One region of the Paenibacillus sp. FSL R10-2748 genome, then DNA from elsewhere that is predicted to be linked to it. Evidence: riboswitches for the same ligand, from Rfam matches in the RefSeq annotation. Region 1 holds a riboswitch; the other holds the start of a gene.
What was found. Region 1 has a riboswitch for thiamine pyrophosphate ahead of thiC (phosphomethylpyrimidine synthase ThiC). Riboswitches for the same ligand answer to the same signal wherever they lie in the genome.
Positions count from the first base shown of each region.

Region 2: linked by a shared signal. The riboswitch ahead of NSS66_RS24265 (ECF transporter S component) and the one ahead of thiC (phosphomethylpyrimidine synthase ThiC) in region 1 are both predicted to bind thiamine pyrophosphate.

Region 1 is NZ_JBBOTK010000005.1:411,414-416,844, forward strand. Features, by position in the region: gene NSS66_RS17940 (Fe-Mn family superoxide dismutase) at 1-556, opposite strand, end outside; gene NSS66_RS17945 (alpha/beta hydrolase) at 810-1,847, opposite strand; gene NSS66_RS17950 (IclR family transcriptional regulator) at 2,146-2,889, shown strand; TPP riboswitch at 3,045-3,157, shown strand; gene thiC (phosphomethylpyrimidine synthase ThiC) at 3,345-5,189, shown strand; gene NSS66_RS17960 (hypothetical protein) at 5,313-5,431, opposite strand, start outside.
Region 2 is NZ_JBBOTK010000011.1:60,529-65,959, forward strand. Features, by position in the region: gene NSS66_RS24255 (polynucleotide kinase-phosphatase) at 1-1,493, shown strand, start outside; gene NSS66_RS24260 (TatD family hydrolase) at 1,514-2,311, shown strand; TPP riboswitch at 2,356-2,465, shown strand; gene NSS66_RS24265 (ECF transporter S component) at 2,715-3,311, shown strand; gene NSS66_RS24270 (ABC transporter ATP-binding protein) at 3,311-4,774, shown strand; gene NSS66_RS24275 (energy-coupling factor transporter transmembrane component T family protein) at 4,749-5,431, shown strand, end outside.

The sequences.
Region 1 (5,431 bases):
TCGAGATTAGGAAATATTGGCTTTCATGTGCCGCGTGTAATACAACTCCGGCGGATTTTGGCTGCTGACGCAATGCATGACTGTGTTCGCTCAGCAGACCGAGCTGTCGTACATACTCCTGTGACTGACGGTTTGCGGTTTGCAGCAAATCGTCCAGTCGACGATTTAATTCTTGTGAGTCAGGCTGAGAGTTTAAGGCTGACTCTGACAATGGCATCTTTACAGATGATGATGCGTCTAATCCCCTTGACTGTTTTGAATGTCCAGTGAATTCGTGTGTATGTGCTTGTGGAGCAGCCGACATCTGTTTCCATTCCTGATGCCACGCCTGATCTGCCGGATCGAGTACGCTCCGTTGCTCTTCTAGCAACTCTATGGCGGTGCGTTCCGTCTGTTCGAATACAGTCCGCCAATCATCCAGCAACCGTACATAAGTTGGCTCCAATCCCTCGGTAGCGGATTTAATCACTTCCACATGCCAACTTTCCTGCTGCTTCCAATGCCGAATTTCCTCCAGCACACGTAAGGGCAGGAAAGACCCATAAGTACTCAGCATCGTTTTTTTACCTCCCGTATCCTACTATGGCTATCCGGCGGATCTGGCAGATCTGCCCTGGATGCATACGTACCCAGTATATTCGCTGTCTCATCAGGAATATGTCTATGAACTCCCTTAATCCGGTCACATCTGTTACGTAAAACAATGAATACCCATGGAAAACGAAAAAGAAGCCCAGCTACGGCACGGGTTAAGTGTCCATAGGCAGGCTTCTTCCAGGCGAAGAATAGAATACAGTTCTTCGAAAAATTTACTTCGTAGTCGTTTGTTTGTGGGCATCAGCGATGGTTTTCTTGTCCTCCAGCTCCTGTACACTGCTTAGAAACGTCGATACCCGTCGCAAATATTCACGAGGGTGCTCTCTGAAAATAAGCTCATGTATCCCGTTTTTAACAATCCATACACTGGAAAGCGGGTTGGTTTGATTGGCAGCGAGCTTTTCCGCAATAGGATAAGGAGCTTTTTCATCCTGTGTACCATGCACAAACATGATCGGGAACGGATAGTTTTCCTTTTTAACTTCCTGATATGGAATTTGATGCAAGCTGGTTCCGTTCAAGACTGGAAACAGCAACTCCAGAATTTCCAAAGACGGATGTCTTGGCAGATTAATTTGATTGTGAATGTTATGGTACAGCGTATCTGGCTCCAGCAGGAAGGTGCTGTCCAAAATCATTGCGTCCACATCCTTGGTTTGCAAGCCCGCCTGAAGAGCGGTTCCTGCCCCCATGGAGAAGCCCCATACGATAATCTCCGACGAGCCGCGTTGCTTCGCAAGCTGAATTGCTCCGAGGAGCTGTTGGGATTCTGCTTTGCCTCCGGTTGCGACTGCTTTGCTGTTTTGTGACGCAAATCCATAATCGAACATGACCACATTAAAGTTCAAACTGTGGGCATAATGCGCCAGATCATACATGGGAATCCAGCTTTCTTCGCGGTTAGCCCCATAGCCATGACTGAAAATAATCGTTTTCCGCGATTGATCCGCCGGGATATACCAGCCTTGTACCATGCGGCTACCATCCTTGGCAGGGAAGCTGACTTCCTCATAAGGCATGCTTTTGGCCTGCATCGGATTAGAGTACAGTGGTGCAACGGTGGGATTCGTAAGTACCCATGCGATGTAAGCATGCAAGGCAATAAAACAAAACAACAGAAAAAAGACGACCGACAGCAGCAGAGCAATCACAACGTGCTTGAACCGCAGCAGACGGGGATTAAAGAGTGGGGTGGACGGCTCCTGAACAGCGGTCTGTAGCTGAGCGTTGCGCTGGGATGTCGAAATCATGTAAGAGCCTCCTTATATAAAATTGATCTTCGTTTCATAGAATTTAGGTATAATTCCACTTGAAAATAGTAGTGTAGATCCGTATAGATACCTATTATCGTATGATGGGGATTATCCAAAGTCAACGCCTGAACCGGAAAAGTAAAAATGATGCAAAGAATTGTCGATGTTTGTTCTCGTTCTGTAATATGGTTGTCACAAAAACATCGGTTTACAGTAGCCGCGACTATTCTATATAATTTATGTAACCATGTTTCATAGTGTGAAACGAATATGGATACAAGAGGAGCGGTTCACGATGGAAGACCGTAAATTAACCGTTCGCGCTGTAGAGCGTGCACTTGATATACTGCTGTGTTTTACCGCAGATTCGGATCTTGGCCTGACGGAGATTGCCTCCAAAATTGGTCTACATAAAAGCACGGTTCATCGGCTGCTGACTACGTTGGAGGATCGGGGCTTTGTCGTTCGGAATGCCGAAACGGAAAAATATCGACTTGGCTTCCGCATTTGGGAGCTATCCACGCACTTGTCCCAAAGCGACGAGCCGGCGGTGTTGTTACAGCCTGCAATGGAAGGACTACGTGATCGTCTGGGCGAGACGGTCAGCTTGTACTTACGTGACGGCAGCATGCGTATTCGCATACAAGCCGTGCAGAGCAATCAGGCGATCCGCAGGGTTGCGCCTGTAGGTGCGCGTATGCCGCTGGCTGTAGGGGCCTCCAGCAAAGTGCTGGCAGCCTTTATGCCGCCGCAGGAGCTGGAAGCCCTGCTAAGCGGGGATGAATGGCCGTCCTCAGTAGACCCGGAGGTCTATAAAGCCCAGCTGCAGGACATTCGCGAGAAGGGCTATGCGACCAGCTATGAAGAACGGGAGCCAGGGGCTGCTGCTGTGGCTGCCCCAATTGTAAACCGGAAGGGACAGGTCACTGCGGCTTTATCTGTATCCGGTCCGGTCAGTCGGCTTGCACCCGAGACGCTACATGACTTTGCTCCGATTTTGATTGAAGCGGCGAAGGAAATGGGGCTTATGCTTCCGTAACAAGAATGAACACAGTTGAAGCAAGCAGAGTGATTTGATGGGGAGCGTCTCCTTGGTAAAGGGAACCTAGAAGGGTTGCCAAAGCCATAAATTTAAAGTAGTCTGGTAAGGATGGCGGGATATCTGTTATAGCCGCCTCATGTGAATAGAAGTATCACAGTTACTGGGGGAGCCTGTAATGCCGGGCTGAGATGGAATCGTGCAAGATTCCGGACCCTTTGCACCTGATCTGGATCATACCAGCGTAGGGAAGTAATCGGCCATTGAAATGTATACGCGGCTGCTGTCTACGGTGACGCATTGGAATAGGATTATTCCACATGCGTACTGTCTGGATAGCTGCCTCGTTAGATTAGCCGGTTCCCTGGGGAACCGGCTTTTTTGCATAGATCAGCGCCACCCTGGGAATGGTTCCGGATCGGTGTGTCATTTCATCGAAACGGGAGGAATGGACAATGAAGCCGACAGAAGTAGAAGGAACAAAAGGAACAGAATTGAAATCAACAGAAGTAAGATTGGTAGGAACAAAAGAAGTTGAGGTAGAGAAGACAAACGGGGAGCAAGCCAGAGGGGTAACGCCCTTTCCAGGGAGCCGTAAGGTATATATTCAAGGCTCACGGCCGGACATTGCCGTGCCAGAGCGCGAAATTGCTCTTCATCCTACACATACGCCGCAGGGCACGGAGCATCATGAGCCATTGCGTGTGTACGATACGAGCGGTCCCATGACCGACGAAGCCTATCAGGTCGATATCCGTCAGGGCCTGCCTCCATTACGGCGAGCTTGGGCCCTGGAACGGGGCGATGTGGAGGCTTACGAGGGACGCGCCGTCAAACCGGAGGATAATGGACTGAAACCTGGCTCCAAACGGGAGACAGTTGAATTTCCCGGCGTGACCAACCGTCCGCTTCGTGCTTCGCAAGGTCGTACAGTGACGCAAATGCATTATGCGCGGCAAGGGATCATTACGCCCGAAATGGAATTTGCGGCGATCCGCGAAGGGGTGGAGCCTGAGTTTGTACGGCAGGAGTTGGCGGCTGGACGAGCCATTTTGCCTTCGAATATCAATCACCCGGAAAGTGAGCCAATGGTCATTGGGCGTCATTTTCACGTGAAGATCAATGCGAACATTGGTAATTCTGCGGTTACCTCCTCCATCGAGGAGGAAGTGGAGAAAATGACCTGGGCTGTGCGTTGGGGCTCGGATACAGTTATGGACCTGTCCACAGGCCGTAATATCCATACAACACGTGAATGGATCATTCGGAATTCTCCTGTACCGATTGGGACTGTACCGCTGTATCAGGCACTTGAAAAGGTGAACGGCGAAGCAGAAGCGCTGACGTGGGAGCTGTATCGCGATACGCTGATTGAGCAGGCGGAGCAGGGAGTGGACTATTTTACAATTCATGCGGGTGTATTGCTGAGGTATATACCGATGACGGCGAATAGAATGACGGGAATTGTATCCCGTGGTGGGTCGATCATGGCAGCCTGGTGCCTTGCGCACCATCAGGAGAATTTTTTGTATACGCATTTTGAAGAAATCTGCGAAATTATGAAAGCCTATGATGTGGCCTTTTCTCTCGGGGATGGTCTACGTCCGGGTAGCATCTATGATGCGAATGATGAAGCACAGTTTGCAGAGCTGGAAACGTTGGGCGAGCTAACGCAAATCGCCTGGAAGCATGATGTTCAGGTCATGATTGAAGGGCCAGGACATGTCCCTATGCATAAAATCAAAGAGAATGTGGATTTACAAATGGAGATTTGTAAGGAAGCTCCTTTCTATACCTTGGGACCGCTCACGACGGATATTGCCCCCGGATATGATCATATTACCTCAGCCATCGGGGCGGCGATGATCGGTTGGTTCGGGACGTCCATGCTGTGTTATGTTACGCCTAAGGAGCATTTGGGTCTGCCGAATAAGGATGATGTCCGCGAGGGTGTCATTACCTACAAAATTGCGGCACATGCTGCCGATCTGGCGAAGGGTCATCCACGGGCACAGCAGCGGGATGATGCTTTGTCCAAGGCACGCTTTGAGTTCCGCTGGCGGGACCAGTTCAATCTGTCGCTTGATCCCGAGCGGGCCTTGTCCTACCATGATGAAACGCTACCGGCAGAGGGCGCCAAGGAAGCACATTTTTGCTCGATGTGTGGTCCCAAATTTTGTAGTATGCGCATCACGCAGGACATTCGCGCTTATGCAGCGGATAAGGGGCTGAACACTCAAGAAGCAGTAGCTGCCGGGATGCGTGAGAAGGCAGAGCAGTATCGGGATGGCGGTCAGTAAAACGAACGTGTGAGTTTAGGAACAAATGAACTAAAAAAAGCCGTGGTTCTCTACAGTCGATGTAGGAAACTACGGCTTTTTAGCTTATGTAAAGCGGGATCTTGCAACCGGATAAACGGCGCCTTATTTTTTACCCATTTTTTCATTCAAAATGTCCTGAAAGCTGAGCTTCTTCTCCGAGCTATCTTCTTTCTTCTGCATACTCACCGCGTTGGCACGTTGGTATTGGTGGTGAAAGGGCA
Region 2 (5,431 bases), on a different contig from region 1:
CGGAGGGGCAGGATGCGAACGGAACACCGATCCGCAAGGATTGGTTCGTAGACCATGAATCGGGAGAAATAGTAGTATGGGGACATGATCCGAGACCGCAGCCTACCCTTGTGAACCAGACGGTGAATATTGATCAGGGTGTGGTATTTGGCGGTATGCTGACCGCTTATCGTTATCCGGAAAAGGAATTTGTCAGCGTTCCGGCACATGAGAATTATGCGAATGATCCCGATAGCCCACTTGTCCGGTGGCAGAGAAAACGGTTTTCCCCGCCGAATTTACGCAAGCTAATCGCTGGTTACAGTGTGCTGACGGAATCGTATGGCGAAGTGCGCGTACAAGGAGAATGGATCAAATCCGCTATAGATACTGTGTCACATGTGACTGTACCCATGGAGGAGCTGGTGTATATTCCACCGACGATGAGCCCTGCTCCAGCGGTGTCTGCAGAGGAAGGATATCTGGAGCATCCACGTGAGGCGCTGGCTTATTATCGCGGGCAAGGAGTACAAACGATGGTGGCCGAGAAAAAACATATGGGTAGCCGGGCTATTTTGCTATTATTCAAAAACGAACAGGCCGCTGTTCAATATGTAGGCTACCCGACATTGGGCACGATCTATAGTCGGAGTGGGAGAGCTTTCTTTGAACAAAGCCTTGGGAAGCAAGTGATGGAGAAGCTTAATGTGGATCTACGGACTGCTGGATATTTTGAACGGAACCAGACGGATTTTGTATTGCTGGATGCGGAAATTGTACCGTGGAATCTCAAGGCTCGGGAACTGATTGCTGCACAGTATGCGCATGTGGGGGAGGCAGCTCTGTTGGATCGCAGTAAGCTGGTAGACAAGCTGAAGCAGGCGAAGGTTGCAGGTCGAGAGGTTGGAGACTGGCTGGAGGAAATGGAACAGAAGTACGCGAATGCCGTAACGTTTCAAGAGGCTTTTCAAAAATATTGCTGGGATGTGGACGGTCTGGATGAAATTCGTATTGCACCGTTCCATACACTGGCACACAGCGGAAAGACTTTTTTCGACCATTCTCATATTTGGCATATGGAGCAAAACCGGGAGCTGGCTGGGCTGTCTTCCCTGTTTATGGAGACAGAGTACCGCGTTATCACGGACGAAGCAAGCGAGGAAGAGGTCATTCGCTGGTGGAACGAGATGACAGAGGATGGTCATGAAGGGATTGTGATCAAGCCGGAACGCTTTTTGATGAAAAATCGGGACAAGATGATTCAGCCTGCAATCAAGGTGAGAGGCCGGAAGTATTTGCACATCATTTACGGTATGGATTATCTTGCCCCTGAGAATTTAAAGCGTCTGAAGCAGCGTCGAACGAACAAAAAGGAGCGTCATGCCCTGATGGAAGGAGCGCTTGGTATGGAAGGCGTGGAACGTTTTGTCCGCAAGGATACGGTAGATCGTATTCATGAATGCGTCCTTGCCGCGCTATCTCTGGAATCGGAGCCGATTGATCCGAGATTGTAGTTTGCGAAGGAGGGATTGAGATGGAAAGGGGTACACCGTTAATTGATATTGGCGTGAACTTGATGCACCGTTCGTTTCATGCGGATCGGGAACAGGTGGTAGAGAGAGCAGCAGCTGTAGGGATTTCACCCCTGATTATTACCGGGACCAGTGTCCGCAGCAGTCGGGAGGCTTCTCAGTATGCAGCACGTTATCCGGGCAAGCTGTATGCGACAGCTGGCGTGCATCCCCATGATGCCAAAGACTGCAGCGCAGATACGATTCAGCAGCTCCGCCAGCTGGCGAGTCAGCCGCAGGTCGTATCCATAGGGGAATGCGGATTGGACTATAACCGTGATTTTTCGCCGCGTGATGTGCAGCGCCGATGGTTTGGCGAGCAAATCCAACTGGCGGGTGAGCTGAATATGCCGTTATTTTTGCATGAACGAGATGCACATGAGGATTTTGCCGCTATGCTGCGGGAGTATCAAGGGCTTGTCGATAAAGCAGTGGTGCATTGTTTTACAGGCACGGAACAAGAATTGCATACGTATGTAGAGATGGGACTGTATATCGGGATCACCGGCTGGATTTGCGACGAACGGCGTGGCAAACATCTGCGTGAACTGGTCAGAGATATTCCCTTGGACCGTCTGATGATTGAAACGGATGCTCCATTTTTGACCCCGCGTAATTTGCCCGTGAAGCCCAAAGAAGGGCGTAATGAGTCGATGTATCTCGCTCACATTGCTGCTACGATAGCCGAATGTACAGGCCGAAGCATGATGGAGATCGAAATCGCCACGACGGAGACAGCCAAACGTTTCTTCGGATTATAGGATTGTCAAAGCCATAGATGTGGTATATATTATAGTGAATTAAAAAAGCATTGTCGGGAGCTTGAGAAAGTCAGGCTGAGAGGGTGGCCCTTGCCACTGACCGTGAAATCTGATCTGGGTAATGCCAGCGTAGAGAAACCAAGAACACTATACAGGAATGCCGCTTGTTTCGCGGTTGTCGATAGATACAATGTATGTCCTAGCATTTTACCTTGACCCTGACTTTGGCTTGGTATCAGTGTAGTAGCTTAGACTACTGGTTATATAAGGCATATCGACGAATGATGTTTTGTATGGTGCTTCACCTTTTACTGCGCATAAAGCTTGCCTGGAGATTCAGCTCCAGACAAGCTTTTTTTTATGGCCAAGAGGCCAATTATAAGGATAAGGGGAGCACGCAATAATGAATACTGCTGTAAGAGCGTCCAAAGGGTTGAAGCTGACTGATATTTTGGTCACGATTGTGATCGCTGTTGTGTTCGGGTTAGTCTACAAAATATGGGGACCTGCCTATGATTTGATGAAACCATTCGGTCTACACGCCGAGCAACTGATGTATGGCATGTGGTTTATGGCAGGCACGTTTGCTTATCTCATCATTCGCAAGCCGGGTGTTGCAATTTTGGCAGAGGTGGCAGCGGCAACGGTCAGTGCTTTTTTGGGAAGCGAATGGGGGATGTCCACTTTGTACTATGGCCTGCTGCAAGGCTTGGGAGCGGAGCTATTTTTTGCGGCTTTTCTGTATCGGAACGCAAACCTGTGGGTTGCTTCGCTAGCTGCGGCCGGGGCGGCTGTCGCTTCTCTGATTTTAGACTTCAGCTACGGGTATATTGATCAGCTTTCGACCTGGAACTATGTTTTGTATATCGGTTTTCGCATGATTGGCAGCATTGTGATTGCCGGGGTATTCGCGTTCTATCTGGCTAGGGCATTGGAGGTAACCGGAGTCACGCGAAGTTTGAGACCCGCAACGGAACAAGATTATAAGGGGCTGGATTGATGAGCCAGGCAACCGAAGATGTGGTGGCTTCGATCACCCGTCTTCGGTTGAAATTCCCCGGTGAGCAGGAGCTGCTTTTTCACAATATGTCTTTGTCTGTCCGCAAGGGGGAAAAGCTGCTGTTGCTGGGACCGAGTGGATGCGGTAAATCAACGCTGCTCCAAGTGTTAAGCGGTCTGATTCCACGCACGATAGAAGTGCCTATGAAATGCGATGCTGCTGTAATCCCAAGTGTCTCAGGTATTGTATTTCAAGATCCTGATACGCAGTTTTGTATGTCATATGCAGACGAGGAACTGGCTTTTGTGTTGGAAAATAATCAGGTTCCTCGTGAGCAGATGCGATCCCGTATTCGCGAGCTGCTGATACAGGTTGGTCTATCAACGGATGATATACACATGCCCATTGGCAGCATGTCACAGGGAATGAAACAGCGGCTGGCGATTGCGTCTGTGCTGGCTATGGAGCCAGAAGTGCTTTTTCTGGATGAGCCCACGGCTTTGTTGGACGAGGAAGGTACTACACAGGTGTGGGATACCATTCGAAACATTTCGGTAGACCAGACACTGGTGATCGTGGAGCATAAAATTAATGAAATTGTCCATGATGTGGACCGGATTGTGGTGCTTTCTGCTCAAGGGGAGATCATTGCGGATGGAAGGGCGGAAGAAGTATTTCATGGGCAGCGGCAGGCATTGTCCGAGTATGGCGTGTGGTACCCGGGAGTATGGAGTGAATCGTCTTCGCCGCGTTGGAGTGAATCAGTGACACAGCAGAATGGTACGGGGAATGGTACAGGGATTGATTTGCTGGAGCTGGAACATTTTAGTGGCCTCCGCGGTTTAAGTTCAGTGATTTATGTGGAGCATGCGCAGGTGAAGCCTGGCGACTGGATTGGCGTGGTCGGTGAAAACGGGGCTGGCAAAAGCTCACTGCTGCTCTCCATGATGCGCTTACTTCGCACACAGGGACGTTATAGCGTGCGCGGAATTGAGGCAGGCAGTACGGAACAACTGGCAGAGCGTATCGGGTTCGCGTTTCAAAATCCCGAGCTGCAATTCGTAGCACACACCGTACGAAAGGAACTAGAGTATTCGTTACCCAAGAGCTTGTTCACCATTGAACAGTGCCGGGAACGGGTCGATCGGATGCTCGTACAGTTCGGACTGGAGCGGCTGGACGAGCGTCATCCGTATCAGCTTTCATTGGGCCAAAAAAGGCGGTTGAGTATTGCTACGGCTATGATCCGTGAGCCGGAAGTGCTGCTGCTGGATGAACCGACTTTTGGGCAGGATGCGCGTAATACCTTTGTCATGCTGGATATGTTGGAGCAGCTGAGAGCGGCAGGCACGGCCATTGTGATGGTCACGCATGACCCAGAAATTGTCCATCGATATTGTACCGATATATGGCGGATTCAGAAAGGGGAACTACAGTATGAACCTGTCCTTTCCCCATCATAAAACATGGCTGCATCGTGTGAATCCGGGCCTAAAGCTCGTTATGTTTTCCATACTGTTTGTGGTCGTTATAGTCATTCATGATCCGAATGTCATGTTTAATGTTGCGTGTGCTATGCTGCTGCTGCTTGTCTGGTCAGGCCATCCATGGAAGCGGCTGCTGCTGTATGGATCTCCCTTTATATTGGTGTTTATTTCAACCTCAACGGGCATGATGATGTTCGGCAAAGGGGTGACGACCTGGTGGACATGGGGCCTGATCCATATTACGCAGGAAAGCTTTTATCGGGGTATACATCTGGGCTTTCGTGCGCTGAGTATGGCGGCGGTAGGGTTGCTGTTTGGTTTAACGACTCGTCCAGTGGACCTTTTTTATTCACTGATGCAGCAATGGAGGCTCTCTCCGAAGTATGCGTATAGCTTTTTGGCAGCCATGCGGTTGATGCCCATGATGGTGGAGGAATTCCAGGCATTGAGACAAGCCCATCGTATTCGAGGTTTACATCAGCATGTGTCCAAATGGAATATGTATGCCACGCTTCGCAGGTATGCAATTCCGCTGCTCGCTCAAAGTATCCGGCGTGCACAGCGAATTGCTATTGCCATGGAAGCCAAGGGTTTTACTAATGAAACCAAACGCACGTATTATTATGCGATTGG